DNA from 3 places in the Geodermatophilus sp. URMC 65 genome. Region 2 is predicted to be linked to each of the others. Evidence: riboswitches for the same ligand, from Rfam matches in the RefSeq annotation. Region 2 holds a riboswitch; each other region holds the start of a gene.
What was found. A riboswitch is a leader RNA that binds a small molecule or an ion and turns the genes downstream of it on or off. The one in region 2 is predicted to bind cyclic di-AMP.
Positions count from the first base shown of each region.

Region 1: linked by a shared signal. The riboswitch ahead of ACWIX7_RS01655 (hypothetical protein) and the one ahead of ACWIX7_RS22315 (transglycosylase family protein) in region 2 are both predicted to bind cyclic di-AMP.
Region 3: linked by a shared signal. The riboswitch ahead of ACWIX7_RS24220 (hypothetical protein) and the one ahead of ACWIX7_RS22315 (transglycosylase family protein) in region 2 are both predicted to bind cyclic di-AMP.

Region 1 covers NZ_CP199954.1:357,021-362,560, forward strand. The annotation lists gene ACWIX7_RS01645 (M48 family metallopeptidase) at 1-951, opposite strand, end outside; partial or broken gene ACWIX7_RS01650 (C40 family peptidase) at 1,099-1,352, opposite strand; gene ACWIX7_RS01655 (hypothetical protein) at 1,349-1,786, opposite strand; cyclic di-AMP (ydaO/yuaA leader) riboswitch at 2,196-2,355, opposite strand; gene ACWIX7_RS01660 (hypothetical protein) at 2,542-2,886, opposite strand; gene ACWIX7_RS01665 (D-alanyl-D-alanine carboxypeptidase family protein) at 2,984-4,726, opposite strand; gene ACWIX7_RS01670 (DEDD exonuclease domain-containing protein) at 4,906-5,540, shown strand, end outside.
Region 2 covers NZ_CP199954.1:4,596,680-4,602,219, reverse strand. The annotation lists gene treY (malto-oligosyltrehalose synthase) at 1-2,037, shown strand, start outside; cyclic di-AMP (ydaO/yuaA leader) riboswitch at 2,329-2,496, shown strand; gene ACWIX7_RS22315 (transglycosylase family protein) at 2,524-3,084, shown strand; gene ACWIX7_RS22310 (ABC transporter permease) at 3,252-4,472, opposite strand; gene ACWIX7_RS22305 (ABC transporter ATP-binding protein) at 4,469-5,215, opposite strand; gene ACWIX7_RS22300 (efflux RND transporter periplasmic adaptor subunit) at 5,289-5,540, opposite strand, start outside.
Region 3 covers NZ_CP199954.1:5,002,894-5,008,433, reverse strand. The annotation lists gene ACWIX7_RS24235 (acyl-CoA synthetase) at 1-135, shown strand, start outside; gene phaZ (polyhydroxyalkanoate depolymerase) at 239-1,483, shown strand; gene ACWIX7_RS24225 (class I SAM-dependent methyltransferase) at 1,551-2,183, opposite strand; gene ACWIX7_RS24220 (hypothetical protein) at 2,224-3,060, opposite strand; cyclic di-AMP (ydaO/yuaA leader) riboswitch at 3,349-3,501, opposite strand; gene fmdA (formamidase) at 3,732-4,979, opposite strand; gene ACWIX7_RS24210 (AmiS/UreI family transporter) at 4,992-5,540, opposite strand, start outside.

The DNA.
Region 1 (5,540 bases), 1.5 Mb from region 2:
GGACAGCAGCCAGCCCGACAGCGCCACCGCGGCCGCTGTCCCCAGCGCCCCGACCAGGGTGCCGGTGAGCACGTCGCCGTGGACGACGTGGCCGAGTTCGTGCGCCACGATCGACTCGACCTCCTCGTCGGACAGCTGCTCGAGCGTCGTGTCGTAGAGGACGATGCGGCGGGTCGACCCGAAGCCGGAGACGTAGGCGTTGAGCGCCGTGGTCCGCCGGGAGGCGTCGGAGACGAGCACGTCCTGCACCGGGGTGCCGTTCGCCTCTGCCAGGTCGAGCAGCTCGGTGCGCAGCTCACCGGGGGGCAGCGGCTCGAAGCGGTTGAACGCCGGCTCGATGACCAGCGGGTAGAGGAACGACCCGACGACGACGAAGCCGGCCGCCACCGCCGCGGCCCACGCCCACCAGGTGCGCGGCGCCCGCCGCACCAGCCAGAGGAAGGCCGCCAGCGCGAGGGCGGTGAGGACCGCGCTGATGGCGGTCGAAACCGCGACGTCACGCAGCCACAGCCCCCAGCTGCGGATCGAGATGCCGTACCGGTGGCGGACCACCTCGGCATACGCCGACACCGGCAGCGTGGCCAGCCGGCCGAGGAGCACCACGGCCGCCGTGCCCAGCAGCGCCTGGGCGACCCACCCGCCGCCGACCGGTCGCGCCACGGCCCGCACCAGCCGCGCCCCCAGCGGGGTCAGCCCCAGGACGGCGGAGACGGCCAGGCCGAGCAGCAACGAGGTCAGCGAGGCCGGGCGCAGCGCCCCGGCGAAGGCCTCGGTCCGGGTGAGGAGTTCCGGGGGCAGGACCGACGCCGGGTCGACGGGCGTACGCCCACCCGACGGCTCGGGCAGCAGCGTCCACGGCGGGACCACGACGAGGACGACGACGAGCGCGGCGCCGAGCACGCCCGCGACCAGGAGCGCGACGCGAGCACCTGCCCGGCCTGCCCCGCTCACCAGGCCGATCCTAGGCGAGCCACCGGTACCGGCCCCGGACCCGCACTCGTCCGGCCCCTGCTCGGGCTGGCGAGGTCGAGGGGGTCCCGCTGGCCCCGTCCAGGGGCCCGCCCCCAGCCTGCGAGGGGGTGGGGAGGACGGGGTCCTTCAGGCGATGCGGCGCATCGCGGTGATGCCGCCCATCGAGTCGACGCTCACGACCTCCACCGGCTGGCCCGACGTCGAGGCGTGCACCATCTGGCCGTTGCCGATGTACATCGCCACGTGGCTGACGGGGCTGTAGTAGGAGATCAGGTCGCCCGGCCGCAGCTCGGACCGGGACACCGCGAGCCCATCGTCGCCTGCATCCGCGACGAGTGCGGCAGGCTGGTGCCGGCCGCGGCGTACGCGTACTGGGTCAGCCCCGAGCAGTCGAAGGCGTCCGGCCCGCCGGCGCCCCCCGCACGTACGGGTCCCCGACCTGCGCCAGGGCGGTGTCGACGGCGGCCTGCGTGGCGCCGGTGGCCGCGGCGGCCGGCGCGGCGGCGACCGGCTGGCCGGCGTGCGCGGCCACGACCTCCTGCTGCTGCGGCGCCGACAGGGCGTCGTACTGCGCCTGGTGGTCGGCGATGTCCGCCTCGAGCCGGGCCTGGCGGGCGGTGACGTCGTCGAGCGTGCGCTGGGCGGCGGTCTGCGCGGCGCCCGCGTCGGCGTGGGCCTGCTCGGCCGCGGCGGCGGACGCGGCGACCTCGCCGAGCACGTCGCTGGTGTGGCCGGCGACGACGTCGAGGGTCGCCAGCTGCGAGACGAACTCCTCTGCCGACCCGCTGGTCATCAGCAGGTCCAGCTCGGACATGCCGTCGCCGAGGTGAAGGCGGCGCGGGCGACCTGGCGGATCCGATCGTCGAGCGCGTCGAGCTGCGACTGGGCCTCGGCGACCGCCTGGTCGGCGCTCCGGACGGCGGCCTGCTGGTGCGTCAGCGTCTCGCCCGCCTCGTTGACCTGCTCGGTGACGACGTCGAGCTCGTGCGCGGCCTGGGCGACCAGCTGCGCGGCCTGCGCGGCGCTCGTGGCGTCCCCGGGTCCGCGACGGCGGTGCCCGGCAGCAGCGTCAGGGCGAGTGTGGCGGTGGCGCCCAGGACCAGTCCGCGGGCGATCCCGCGCGAGACGGTGGGCCGGCGGAACGCGACCGGGAGGTCGGGGTGGAACTGATCGACGGCATGCCCCAGGGCAGGGCGGGGGTCGCCACGGGCGGCGGCTCTCCGTTCTTCCTCAGCGACCGCCTACCGAGTTAGCTGACGGGTTCGGGCTGGGAAGAAGGCGCCCCATCTCTGCGCCCCGGCGGACCAGCGCGCGGGAGAACTCACCCCGGTGCTGCGGTGGGTCCCCGGTCCCCCCTCGGCGCCGGTGCGGCGCGTCGGGCGATTCGGCGGTGACCGGCCGAGGTCACCCTCGTGGGGGGTGACGACCACCCGGCCGGACCGGCCCACGGTCCGGGGGTTGTCGAAGAAGTGACGAACGGGGGTGCCGGGGACTGTGGGATCGTGTTCCTCCTGGTCGGCGACGTGCCGTCCGTCGCGCCCGGCTCGCGCGGACACCGGAGCACCCCGCTCACCCGGTGCGCCGCTGCGACCCCTGACCGCCGCCCCGCCGCTGCGGCGCGGCCCGCCGTGCCGGGGCCGGGCGGACCGAGTGCTGGTGGCGCAGCGGCGGTACCAGACCGGCGTCGGCCAGCACCTGGACGGCGCGCCGCTCGACCTCGTCGAACTCCACGACCACCCCCGGCGGCAGCACGACGACGTCCTCGGCGGACAGCCGGTCGTCCCGCCGCCCGGCCATCGGCACGACCGTGGGGTCGGCGCCCTGCCAGCCCGGTGGCGCCCCCAGCAGCACGGTGACGACGCAGTTGCCGCAGCCGGTACCGCGGGCGGTGCAGGTGTCGCAGTCGATGTACACGGTCCACTCCTCTGCTCTCCGACCCTCGTCGCGGGAGCCGTCCGTGGCCCCGGTCGATCCGGGCAGGACGCTAGGAGCGGGCACCGACAGTTCCGGCTCAGGCGCCGGCGTACTCCCAGTGCCAGGGTTCCTCGCGGCCGTTGCCCGGGTCGGCCCAGCGCGGGTGGAGGAAGCCGAAGCGGCCCGCGTTGGCCAGCATCCAGGCGTACTCCGGCGTCCCGAACCGCTCGACGCCACCGCAGAGGTCGACGGCCAGCCCCCAGCCGTGGTCGCTGGTGCCCGGCACCGCGGCCAGCGCCGGTTTCTCGCCGTACAGCTGCACCTGGCCGGCGTAGCTCCGGTAGGAGTCGGTGAGGCACAGCGGCGTCCCGAAGGCACCGGCGAAGGCGCTGCTCATCGCCTGGTAGGCCGCTGCCGCGTCGCAGCGCAGCACGTGGCCGGCGACCCCCAGCGGGCACATCGCGCTGAGCGGGATCAGCCCGTTCGGGAAGCCGCCCCACGCCCGCCCTCCGGACGTCTCGGGCGGGTACCGCACGTCGCCGCACTCGACCGGCAGCGCCCCGCCGGACGGTCCGGTCGCGGGGACGGCCGCGCGTCGCCCGAGGCTGGGCCGCCCGGCACCCAGCACCCGGTCGGCCGCCGGACGGCCGACCACCACGGCGCCGGCGCGGGCGTCGGCCGCCAGCACCGTCCGCCCGTCGAGGGCGATGCCCACGTTGGCCGGACCGGACCGCCCGGCACCGAGGAAGACCAGGTCTCCCGGGAGGACGTCGGCCGGGTCGACCGGCGTGGTCCCCGCGAAGAGCCCCGCCTGGTCGTCCGGGAGGTCGATGCCCACCGAGGCGTAGACGGCGTGCACCAGCGATCCGCAGGACCACGCGTCCGGCCCCGCCGCCCCGGGGACGTAGGGCAACCCCAGAGCGTCCACCGCTGCGCTGACCGCGGCGACCGCCTCGGCGGAGGGGACGACCAGGGCATCCGACGCGCCGGGCAGCCGGGCCACCCCGGCCTGCACTCCACCGCCGGACGCCGGCACCGGCACCAGCCCGTCGGGCAGGCCCGCCGCCGGGTCGCGCAGCGCCGCGGCCGACGGCGGCGCGACGCCGGCCGCGGCCAGCTCGCCGAGGTACCCGTGCCAGTCGGCCGCCGCCTGCCGGCCGGCTGCCCGCTGCTCCTCCCGCTGCCGACCCAGCTGCCGGTCGACGGCGGCGACGGCGGCCTCCAGGTCCCGGCTCGCCGCGGCCGCGGCCGCCTCCAGCTCGGCGGTCTCGGTCGTGAGCTCCGCAGCCCGCGCACGGGCGGTCTCCCGCGTCCGCTCCGCCTCCGTCCGCCGCGCCGCCGCCTCCTGCCGTCGACGCTCCGCCGCGGCTACCACCGCGGCCGCGTGCCGCTCGACCGCGTCGAGCAGGCCCCCCGCGGCGACGACGTCCCCCGGACCACCACCGGACAGCAGCACCGACAGCGGCGTGACCTCGCCTGCGTCCCGGTACACCGCCGAGGCGTGCCGGGCCACCTCGGCCCGGGCCCGAGCCAGCTCGGCGTCCGCCGCGACGATGTCGGCCTCCGCCTGCGCCGCGGCCGCCTCGGCAGCGGCGAGCGCCTCCCGGGCCGCGACGACCCGGGACTGCCGCTCCTGGAGGTCGGCCTGCACGTCGGCAGCGCGCCGCTGCAGCTCGTCGAGCTCGGGGCTGTCCAGGAGGCTGGCGGTCGCGACGGCCGGGCCCGTCGGGTCGGCTCCCGCGGGCGCGGCCGGCAGCAGCACGACGGCCAGCGCGACGACGCCCACGGACAGGGACGCCGCCGCGCGGCGGCTGGGGCGCCACCGGGAGAGCGGGTGCATGGACCACCTCTGCGAGTCGGGACCGCAGCGGTCCGGTGACGAGATGGTCTCGGGGGCCACGCGGGCGCGCCAGGGGACGGCGCACCGCTCCCCCCGGACGGGCGAGGTCCTCCCCCGCCCTCCCCGTTCCCCGGCGCGCGTCCCCGGGACTGTCAGAGCCCCGACCTACCGTCCGCCCCGTGCGCCCTTCCCCCGCCCGGCCGGTGCCGCTCTCCCCCGCCCGCCTCGCCGGGACGGCGGCCCGCGCCGCCGCCGGGCTGCCGCGCTACGAGCAGGCCACGATCGACGAGCTCGGCACCCCGCTGGCGGAGGTCACCTTCGTCGTGGTCGACCTGGAGACCACGGGCGGCTCACCGAAGGACAGCGCGATCACCGAGATCGGAGCGGTCAAGGTGCGCGGCGGGGAGGTGCTCGGTGAGTTCCAGACCCTCGTCGACCCCGGCTGCGAGATCCCGCCCTACATCAGCGTGCTCACCGGGATCACCTCGACGATGGTCGCCGCGGCCCCGCGCATCGGCGCCGTCCTGCCGCACTTCCTCGAGTTCGCCCGCGGCGCGGTGCTGGTCGCCCACAACGCGCCCTTCGACCTCGGCTTCCTCCGGGCCGCCTGCGCCGAGAACGGCATCCCGTGGCCGGCCGCGGCCTCGGTCGACACGGCCGTCCTCGCCCGCCGGCTGCTCAGCCGCGACGAGGTCCCCAACTGCAAGCTGGCCACCCTCGCGCCCTACTTCCGCACCAGCACCGAGCCCTGCCACCGGGCGCTGGCCGACGCCCGCGCCACCGTCGACGTCCTGCACGGGCTGTTCGAGCGGCT
Region 2 (5,540 bases):
AACCACATGGGGGTCGCCGACCCGGCCGAGGCGCCCTGGTGGTGGGACGTGCTCAAGCACGGGCGGGACAGCGCGCACGCGGCCGCCTTCGACGTCGACTGGGACTTCGGCGGCGGCCGGGTGCGCATCCCGGTGCTCGGGTCGGCGGACGACGTCGAGAAGCTCGAGGTCGTCGAGACACCGGACGGCCCGGAGCTGCACTACTACGACAACCGCTTCCCCGTCGCGCCGGGCACCGAGCGCGGGACCCCGCAGGAGGTGCACGACCGGCAGCACTACGAGCTGGTCGACTGGCGGCGCGCCGACCGCGACCTCAACTTCCGCCGGTTCTTCGCGATCAACACCCTGGCCGGGTTGCGCACGGAGGACCCGGCGGTCTTCGAGGCGACGCACCGGCTCGTGCTGCAACTGGTCGAGGAGGGCGCGGTCGACGGACTGCGCATCGACCACCCCGACGGCCTGGCCGACCCCAAGGGCTACCTCGACCGGCTGGCCGAGGCCTCCGGCGGCCGCTGGACCGTGGTGGAGAAGATCCTCGAGCCCGGGGAGGACCTCCCGGAGTCGTGGCGGACCGCCGGGACGACGGGCTACGACGCCCTCGCCGAGGTCGACGACGTGCTGGTCGACCCGGCCGGGGAGGCGGTGCTGAGCGCGCTGGACACCGAGCTCACGGGCGCGCCGGTCGACTACGCGCGGCTGGTGCACGACTGCAAGCGCGAGGTGACCGACGGGATCCTCGGCTCGGAGGTGGCCCGGCTGGTGCGGGTCATCGGCGAGCTGCCCGGCGTTCCTCGGGAGCAGCAGACCGAGGCGCTGGCCGAGCTGCTGGCCAGCTTCCCGGTCTACCGCACCTACCTGCCCGACGGGCGCGAGCACCTGGACGCCACCGTGGCCGCCGTGCGGGAGCGCCGTCCCGACCTCGCCGCCGCGGTGGACGCGCTGCACCCGGTGCTCTCCCAGGCCGGGACCGAGGCGGCGACCCGCTTCGAGCAGACCAGCGGCCCGGTCATGGCCAAGGGCGTCGAGGACAGCGCCTACTACCGGTGGGCGCGGTTCGTGGTGCTCAACGAGGTCGGCGGCGACCCGGCGCGGTTCGGCAGCACGGTGCAGGAGTTCCACGAGGCGCAGCAGCGCCGCGTGGAGCGCAAGCCCGCGTCGATGACCACGCTGTCGACCCACGACACCAAGCGCAGCGAGGACACCCGCGCCCGGCTGGCCGTGCTCGCCGAGCTGGGCGCCGAGTGGGCCGACCTGGTCCGCGGGCTGCTGACCCGGCACCCGCTGCCCGACCGGCCGCTGGCGCACCTGGTGTGGCAGAACCTGGTCGGCGCCTGGCCGCTGTCCCGCGAGCGGGCGCACGGCTACGCGGAGAAGGCGGCCCGCGAGGCGGGGACGTCGACGACGTGGACCGACGTCGACGAGGAGTTCGAGACGGCGCTGCAGGAGATGGTCGACGCCGCCTACGACGACGAGCGGACGAACGCCGAGATCGAGCGGTTCGTCGCCCGCATCGCGCCGTTCGGCCGGTCCAACTCGCTGGCGCAGAAGCTGCTGCAGCTGACGATGCCCGGCGTTCCCGACGTCTACCAGGGCACCGAGCTGTGGGACCTCTCCCTGGTCGACCCGGACAACCGCCGTCCGGTCGACTACGAGCAACGCCGCCGGCTGCTGGCGCAGCTGGACGCCGGCGAGGTCCCCCCGGTCGACGAGACCGGCGCGGCGAAGCTGCTCGTCGTCTCCCGCGTGCTGCGGGCGCGGCGGGAGCACCCGGAGTGGTTCGCCGGGTACGAGCCGGTGGCGGCGACCGGGGTCGCCGCCGAGCACCTGCTCGCCTTCGACCGGGGCGGTGTGGTGCCCGTGGCGACCCGGCTGCCCGTGGGCCTGTCGATCGTCGGTTGGGGCGACACCGCGCTGCAGCTGCCGACCGGGGCCTGGCGGGACCTGCTCACCGGCGGCCGGTTCGTCTCCGACGCCGAGGGGCTGCCGGTGGCGGGACTCCTCGAGCGGCTCCCGGTGGCCCTGCTCGTCCGCGACTGAAGAAGGACCCCCTGCCCCCCACCGCTCGCAGGCTCGCGGCGGGGCCCTGCAGGGGGCCAGGGCCCTGGACGGGGCCACAGGCGGCCGGATTGAGACGCAGTTCACGTCCCCGCGGGTGCACGCGCGCCCGCGGGGACGTGACCAGGTGATCCGTTCGCTCCCGGTCCCGACGGCCGGCCGTGTCACCCCCGTTGCCCCGGGGGCACGAGGTGAACCGCCGTGACCTGACCGTTACCTTGTCCCGGCACCCCCCGTCCGGGACCGGGTGCCGGAGCCGATCCGCCGAACCCCGTCCGTCGGCCGCCGTACCTCCTGCACAGCCAGGACGGGGGTGGGGGACCCATCTCGGTGTCCGGCCGGTCCGGCCGGGCACCTCGGGGTGAAGCCGTGCGCGCACGGCCGGGGCACCGATCGCTCCGAACCCGACAGCTCACCTCGCAGGCGGCGGATCGGGAGTCCTCCATGCGTTCGTCCTCGTCTTCCCGCATGCCCGCACGCGCCCTGCGCCGCGGCGCCGTGGTGCTCGGCGGCGCTGCCGCCGTGTCCCTCGGCGTCCTCGCCGCCCCGGCCTCGGCGGCGGCCCCCAACGACTGGGACGCCGTCGCCCAGTGCGAGTCCAGCGGCAACTGGGCCATCAACACCGGCAACGGCTACTACGGCGGCCTGCAGTTCAGCCAGAGCACCTGGGCCGCGTTCGGCGGCACCGAGTACGCGCCGCGCGCCGACCTGGCCACCGAGGCGCAGCAGATCGCCGTCGCCGAGCGCACGCTCGACGTGCAGGGCCCGGGTGCCTGGCCGACCTGCGGCAAGGGTCTGGACCCCTCCGCCCCCGAGGCGGGTTCGGCTCCGGCCGCATCGGCCCTGGTGGCCGCCCCCGCACCGGCCGCCACCGGCGGGACCTACACGGTGCAGGCCGGTGACACGCTCGGCCGCATCGCCTCGGAGCAGGGCGTCGCGGGTGGCTGGCAGGCGCTGTACGCCGCCAACGACGACCAGCTGAGCAGCCCGGACCGCATCGCGGTCGGCCAGGTGCTGCAGCTGCCGTGAGGCGGACCGGCGGCCGGGGGACGCACTCCCCCGGCCGCCGGGTGCCGGTGACGGACTGGAACGGCCACCCTTGCGGGTCCTGCGCCGAGCCTGGCGACGGACTGGAACGGCCCCGCTGCAGGGTCCCGCCGCGAGCCTGCGAGCGGTGGGGGCCGCGGGGTCCTTCTTCAGAAGCGGATGGCGTCGATGACCCGCGCCCGGACGGCGATGACCGCGGGCAGCAGCCCGGCCAGCGCGCCCACCGCGGTCGCCGCGACCAGCCCCTCCACGGCCGCGGCCACCGGGAAGCCGGGGGTGTCGGCCAGCGGGACGCCGCTGTTGAGCAGCCGCTCCAACGGCAGGTTGCGCACCAGCACGACCGACAGCGCCACGGCGGCGAGCCCGGCGAGGAACGTGGCGCAGACGCTCTCCAGCACGATCGCGGAGAAGACCCGCGCCGAGGTCGCACCGAAGCTGCGCCGGACGCCGATCTCCCGGATCCGCTGGCGCACCGTCACCAGCCCGATGTTGAGCACGCCGAGCCCGCCGAGGACGAGCACGACGACGCCGGCCCCGCGGATCGCCAGGCGCAGCATGCCGAGGGTCTCCTCCAGGCCCTGCGAGTCCTGCCGGTAGGCGTCGACCTGCACGCCGCCGAGCGCGAGCCCGAGGTCGTTGGTGACCACCGCCATGACCTCGTCGGCCTGCTCCGGCGGCACCCAGAGCTCCAGCGTGGGTGGGCCGGACACCGTCTCCGACGGGTCGGCCGCGCGCGGCGCGTCCCACGGGCCGGCCGAGCGGTCCACCCGGTAGGCGAGCAGCTCGTCGGCGTACCCCTCGCGGACGACGCCGACGACCGCCGCGCGCACCGGGGTGCGGCCGCCGATGACGACCGTCGGCTGCGAGGAGAGGTCCGGGACGCCGAGCGCGCCGAGGAACGCCTCGTTGACGACGACGGCCGGGGCCAGGCTGGCGCGATCGCCCTCGCGCAGCCAGCGGCCCTCGATCGGCTCGATGCGGTGCAGCTGCCCGTAGGACGGCGAGACTCGCTTGGTCTGCACGGCCTGGGTGCCGCCGGGCAGCCGGAAGCGGGTCTCCTCGTAGCCGATGCTGGCCGTGGCGGTGATCCCGTACCGCTCGGTGAGGTCGGCGACGGCGGCGTCCCACTCCTGCGCGGCCGGCGGCATCCCGGTCTGCGGGTCGTACGCGGTGACCGCGATGGTCGCCGCGCGGCCGCCCATCCGCTCCCCCTGCTCCTGCTGCACCTGGGCGACGAGCAGACCCAGCGCGGTGACCGTCGTCATGGCGAAGACGGCGAGGAAGACGCCGACGAGGGAGAGCACCACGCGTGCCTTGTGCACCCGCACCTCGCTCCACGCCTCGGCGACGGTGGCCAGCACCGGGATCACGGCAGCGCCTCCTCGAGCGGGGCGGGCGCAGGGGCCGGGGCGACCAGGGTCGGCGTCGGGTCCTCCAGCGGCGTGAGCCGGCCGGCGTCCAGCCGGTAGCGACGGTCGGCCAGCCGGGCGACGTTCAGGTCGTGGGTGATGGTGACCAGCGCGGCGCCGCCCTCCGCGGCGGCCTCGGCGAGCAGCGCCATCACCTGGGCGCCGGTCTCGACGTCGAGGGCGCCGGTCGGCTCGTCGGCGAGGACGACCCGCGGGGAGCGCACCAGCGCCCGCGCGATGGCGACCCGCTGCTGCTCGCCGCCGGAGAGCCGCTCGGGGACGGTGTCGGCGCGCGCGCCCAGGCCGACCCGGTCGAGCAGGTCGCGCGCCGTCCGGCGCCGGTGCAGGTAGTCGCGGCCACGGGCGTAGAGCAGCGGCGCGGCGACGTTCTCCTCCGCGGTGCGCCGGGGCAGCAGGTTGAACTGCTGGAAGACGAACCCGAACACCTCGCCGCGCAGCCGGGCGCGGCGGCGGGCCCGCAGCGCGTCGGTCGGCTCCCCGTCGAGCAGGTACTCCCCGCCAGTGGGGGTGTCGAGCAACCCGAGGATGTTGAGCAGCGTCGACTTGCCCGACCCGGACCGGCCGACGATCGCCACGTGCTCGCCCGCGGCGACCTCGAGGTCGACCCCGGTGAGGATCGGCAGCACGCCGCCGTCGGGCAGCGCGACCTCGCGGCTGATGCCGCGCAGCGACAGGAGGCTCACGCCGCCTCCTCGCTGGCGCTCGTCGCCGGCGTCCGCCGGGCTGCACTGCCCATCGATGAGCTCGCACGCTCGCTCATCCGAACGGCCCCGCCATGCCCGGGCTCTCCACGGTGTCGTCGGGCACCGGCACGAACGCGAGCACCTCATCGCCCTCGGCCAGGCCCTCGCGCACCTCGACCTGGTCGCCGTCGGTCATCCCGAGCACCACGGCGCGCTGCTCCTGGGTGCCGTCGGCCCCGACCACCCAGACGTTGCCCTGCTGCACCGAGCCCTGGACCGCGGTCACCGGGACGACCAGCACGTCCTCGGCGACCCCGGCGTCCAC
Region 3 (5,540 bases), 410 kb from region 2:
GCGTTCTGCCGCGAGCGACTCGCCGGCTACAAGACCCCCCGGTACGTGGCCGTCGCCGACGGCCTGCCGAAGAACGCCAGCGGCAAGATCCTCAAGCGCGAGCTGCGCATGGCGTACGCGGACCTCGCCGGCTGACCGGCGCCCGCGCGTCCCGACGGGCCCTCCCCCGGAGCCGTCGGTTAGCGTCGGCAGGGTGTGGCACCGGCCACACGGCAGGAGCTCCGAAGGGCGGACACCCGTGCTCTACACCGCGTACGAGTGGCAGCGGCGGCTGACCGCTCCTGCCCGGACGACGACAGCGCTGACCGCGCGTGCCCTCGAGGCACTGCCCGCGCCGCTGGCCGCGCTGCCCGGGACCCGCCGGCTGCGGGCGGCCTGCCGGGTGGTCGCCGACGCACGCGCCACCCACGTCCGCCCCGACTGGGGCATCGACACGGTGGACGTCGACGGGCGGGCCGCCGAGGTGGTCGTGGAGCCGGTGCTGTCGACGCCGTTCGCCGACGTGCTGCACTTCTCCAAGCCCGACATCGCCGGTCAGCCCCAGGTGCTGGTCGTGGGGCCGATCTCCGGGCACTTCGCCACGCTGCTGCGCCCCACGGTGCGCACCCTGCTGGCCGACCACGACGTGTTCGTCATCGACTGGCACAACGCCCGCGACGTCCCGGTGTCCGCCGGCCGGTTCGGGCTCGACGAGTACGTCGACCACGTCCTGCAGGCCGTGCGGCACCTGGGCCGGGACACCCACGTCCTGGCCGTGTGCCAGCCCGCGCCGCTCGTGCTCGCCGCCGTCGCCCTGCTGGCCGCCGACGACGACCCCGCCCAGCCGCGCAGCCTCACGCTGATCGCCGGCCCGATCGACACCCGGGTCAACCCCAACCGGGTCAACGCCAACGCCGGCCGCGTCCCGCTGTCCCGGTACGAGCGGCTGCTGATCACGACCGTCCCGGCCCGGTACCCGGGCGCCGGACGGCGGGTCTACCCCGGGGTCGCCCAGCTCGCGGCGTTCATGTCGATGAACCCGCGGCGGCACCTCGGTGCCCACCTGGGGATGTACCGCGCCATGGTGGCCGGCGACGAGGCGACCGCGGCCGCCACCCGCGCCTTCTACGACGAGTACGGCGCGGTGATGGACGTGCCCGCGGAGTTCTACCTGGAGACGCTGCAGCGCGTCTTCATGGCGCACGACCTGCCCCGCAGCGTCCTGACCTGGCGGGGCCGGCACGTCGACCCCTCGCTCATCGAGGAGACCGCGCTGCTCACCGTCGAGGGCGCCCAGGACGACATGTGCTCACCCGGGCAGACCGAGGCCGCGCACGCGCTGTGCACCGGGCTCCCGCCCGAGCGGCGCCGGCACCACCTGCAGCCGGGCGTGGGTCACTACGGCGTGTTCGCCGGCTCGCGTTGGGAGGCCGAGATCTACCCGGTCGTCCGCGCCTTCATCGCCGAGCACGACACCGCGCGGACGGTCACCCCGCTCTTCTGACGCCTGCCGGGCGGCCGGCCCAGGGTCCGGCCGGCCCAGGGTCCGGCCGGCTCAGGGTCCGGCCGGCTCAGGGCCGGGTCGCGACCAGCGCCGTCCAGCAGCCGGCGAGCCGGGTGTCCTGCGCGGTCACGGTCAGCCCCGCCGCCCGGCACGCGGCGGCGAGGCCGTCCGGGGTGGGCCGGTCGCCGTCGGCGGGGTGGCGGGAGACCGCCCGCAGCGGGCGGCTGTCGACGAAGCGCGCGGTCATCTCGCAGGAGTAGAGGCGCCCGCCGGGCCGCAGCACCCGCGCCGCCTCCCGGACCACGTCCCGCCAGGCGTCGGCGTGGTGCAGGACGTGGTAGCCGAAGACCGCGTCGTAGGCCCCGTCCTGCGCGACCAGCGCCGTCACGTCGCCGCGCTGCACGTCGACCCGGCCGCCCAGGTCGCGGACCGCCGCCCGGCATGCCGCGACGCTCGGCTCGTACCGCTCGACGCCGTCGGCGTGTGCGGCGCCGAAGACCTCCAGCGCCAGGCGCAACCCGGTGCCGCGCCGCCCGGTGCCGAGCTCCAGGACCCGGCCGCCGGGCACCGGCCCGCCCAGCCGGAGCAGGACCGGTGCCTCGACGCGGCGCTGGACCAGCGCACGGACGCGTGAGTCGACCCAGAGCCGGTTGGCGTCGACGAGGGTCGGCGGGACGGGACGGGAGGAGCTGGTGCCCATCGTGCCGTCCTGCCCCGCCGGCGCGGCGGGCAACCGCAGGTCAACTTCGGTAGTTCACGTGCGGGTGGTCCATGTGGTTGGCCGTCGCGCCGCCGCGGTCGGCCATCGCCTTCCAGGAGCCGTTCGGCGAGGACAGCATCCGCTGCTGCCAGATGATGTAGTCGACGCCGAGCTCGTCCCAGTGGGCCTTGTGGTACTCGACGATCGCGTCCCCGAGGGCGGCGTCGGACATCACCATGTAGTCCAGCGCCAGGCCGGACGGGTGGCCGCCCGGGTCGGCCGCGCTCGGGCGGGTGCCGCCCAGGGTGATCGAGCCGGCGCCGGGCACGGCGCTGACGACGGCGTTGGCCGCGGCCTGCACGACCGCGGCGACGGGGCCGGCGGTGTTGGTGACGCGCGCGACCGTGCCGGCCGAGGCGGCCGAGGCCCGGGGCGCGGCCGCCGCGGGAGCTGCCGCACCCGCCTGCGCCGGGGCGGCGGCCTGCGCGGCCTCCGCCTCGGCCTTCGCGGCGGCGTCCGCGGCGACCTTCGCGGCGGCCTCGGCCTCGGCCCGCTGCCGGTCGAGCACCGCCTGGTCGGCGGCGGCCTGGACCTGCTGGGCAGCGGTCTCGGCGGCCTCGCGGGTGCTGCGGGTGGCGGCGAGGTCCTGCAGCGGCTGCAGCTCGGTGGCGACGTCGACCGGGCCGGACCCGGCGGTCAGCCCGAGCTCCTGGGCGACGCTGACGGTCCGCGGCGGCGCGGCCCCGGCCTGCGCGGCCGGCTCGGTGCCGACGACGACGCCGGCCAGGACGGCGCCGGCGGTGGCCGCCCCCAGGTACAGGGCGGGACGGCGGCGTGCGCGGGCGAGGCGGCCAGAGGTGGGAGTGCGCGTGTCCATGGGGATGGGAGTTCTCCGGGGTGCGGGCGCAGCGGCGCGCGGGCGCGCGGAGCTGCGGAGGCGTGCGGACGGCAGGGGGCTGCGGCCGTGCGGCGAGCGCCGGGGCGGGCGCACCGGAGGGGAACGGCGGGGTGCCGGTCGAGCTGAGGTGCTCGGGGGGGTCCGGTGGGCCTGCGCGGGCGACGTCCGCTGCGGACGGCCGCGGGCGGTCAGGTGCGCGAGCGCCCCCGGGACCGGAGCCGGCGGGGTGGTGCAGCGGGGCAGGCGCACGCCATCCGGCGGCTCTCCGTTTCTTCCGTGAGCCGCCTACCGAGTTAGCTGACGGGTTCGGGCGGGAAGCAGCCCTACCTGCCCCCGGACGTGCGTCCAGGAGCGGATTCACCCCAGTACTGCGGTGGGTCCCCGGCTCGCCCCGAAGGGGCGACTCGGCGGCGTCCGCTCGGGCCCCCTTCGGAGGCGGAACGACCGACCGGACCCATCGACCGTAACGGCGTCATCGAACTGTGACAATCCGCGGCCCCGTTTTCGTGAGGTGATGCACGTCGTCCACCCCCGGATCGGGGGCCGGAGGGTGTAGGGGTCCTGCGAGTGCGAGCGCCGGCGGGAAGCCGGGTCGGGGGGCCGGGCGCGGGCGGACCGTCGGCCGCCGGCGCCCGGCCGCAGCACCTCGGTCAGGAGGTGACGCAGACCTGCCCGCGGTCCCTGCGCTGCGGGCCCTGGCCGCCGGGCCGGATGTCCTCGTCGAAGATCTCCGTCGGCAGGAAGACCGAGCAGCAGGCGTTGGGGATGTCCACCACACCACCGATCCGGCCCTCGATCGGCGAGGTGCCGAGGATGAGGTAGGACTGCTCGCCGGTGTAGCCCCACTTCTCCAGGTAGCGGATGGCGTTCAGGCAGGCGTTGCGGTAGGCCAGCGTCGCGTCCATGTAGACGTTCGTGTCGTCGCGGTGGTCGACCGAGACACCGATGAACGTCAGGAACTCCGAGTAGCGCGGCTCGACCCGGCCGGGCATGAAGATCGGGTTGGTCGTGACGCCGTAGGTCTCCATGCCGCCCTTGATGAGGTCGACGGAGAAGTCGATGAAGCCGCCCATCTCGATGGCGCCGCAGAAGTTGATCTCGCCGTCGCCCTGGCTGAAGTGCAGGTCCCCGCCGGAGAGCAGCCCGCCGTCGACGTACACCGGGTAGAACACCCGGCTGCCGCGGGTGAAGTTCTTGATGTCGTGGTTGCCGCCGTTCTCCCGCGCCGGGACGGTGCGGGCGCCGTCCCGCCCGATCGCCCCGAGCAGGTCACCGGTGGCCGTGCCGCCCAGGACGTTGTCGGGCAGCGGCGGCAGCCCCAGCGGCGGGACGCGGTCGGGGTCGGTGGCGATCAGCGCGCGCTCGCGGGCGTTCCAGCGCGCCAGCAGGTCCGCCGACGGCGCGGTGCCGAACAGGCCGGGGTGGGTGATGCCGGTGTACTCGACCCCGGGGACGTGGCGGGAGGTGCACTTCTGCCCGCGGAAGTCCCAGATGGCCTTGTAGGCGTCGGGGAAGTAGTCGGCGAGGAAGCCCCCGCCGTTGACCTTGGCGAAGATCCCGGAGTACCCCCAGCCCTCCCCGCAGTTGGGGCCCTGGACCTGCGGCACCGGGCCGAGGTCGAGGATGTCGACGACCAGGAGGTCACCCGGCTCGGCCCCCTCCACGGCGATCGGCCCGGAGAGCATGTGGGCGTGGGAGAGGTCGACGTCCCGCACGTCGTTGGCCGAGTCGTTGTTGCCGATCTGGCCGTCGGTCCACTCCCTGCACTCCACCCGGAAGTCCTGCCCCGGACGGACGGTGACCGCCGGCGGGATGTCCGGGTGCCAGCGGTTGTGGCCGGGGACGGCCTGGTCCCGCATGGACCTGCTCTGGTCGACGCTGAACACGACCTCGGGCATGGCGGTTTCCTCTCACTGGGCGCCCGGTGCGGCACCGGGCTGGGTGGGGGTGGGCGGAGCGGAGGCGGACAGGGTCCGGCTGAGCGGGACGCTGGCGACGAGCAGGAGCACCCCGAGGGCGGCGACGACGAGGGCAGTGGTGAGCGACTCGCTCCACCAACCGGTGATGATCAGGAAGGCCGGGACGGCGGCCGTGAGCAGCCCCTCCCCCAGGGTCAGGACGCCGACCGCGCCGATGAGGTGGTCCTTGTGCCCGGCCATCAGCAGGAAGAAGCAGAACCACAGGACCGCCCACAGCAGCCAGATGACGGCGAAGGTCCGGTCACCGACCTCCAGCCAGGAGTGGGCGGCGAAACCCACGGCGGCAGCGGCCACGACCAGGGAGAACCAGCCGAGTCCCTCGGCCGGCCAGCCGGTGATGCCGTTGATGCCCACCCACAGGTAGGTGAAGCCGAAGTAGTAGAGCCCCGCGGCGAGCGCGATCTGCGCCTGGTCACCGCCCGCGGCGATGATGAGGTAGGTCGGCGTGACCACCTGGAGCCCGCCGACGAAGAGGTTCAG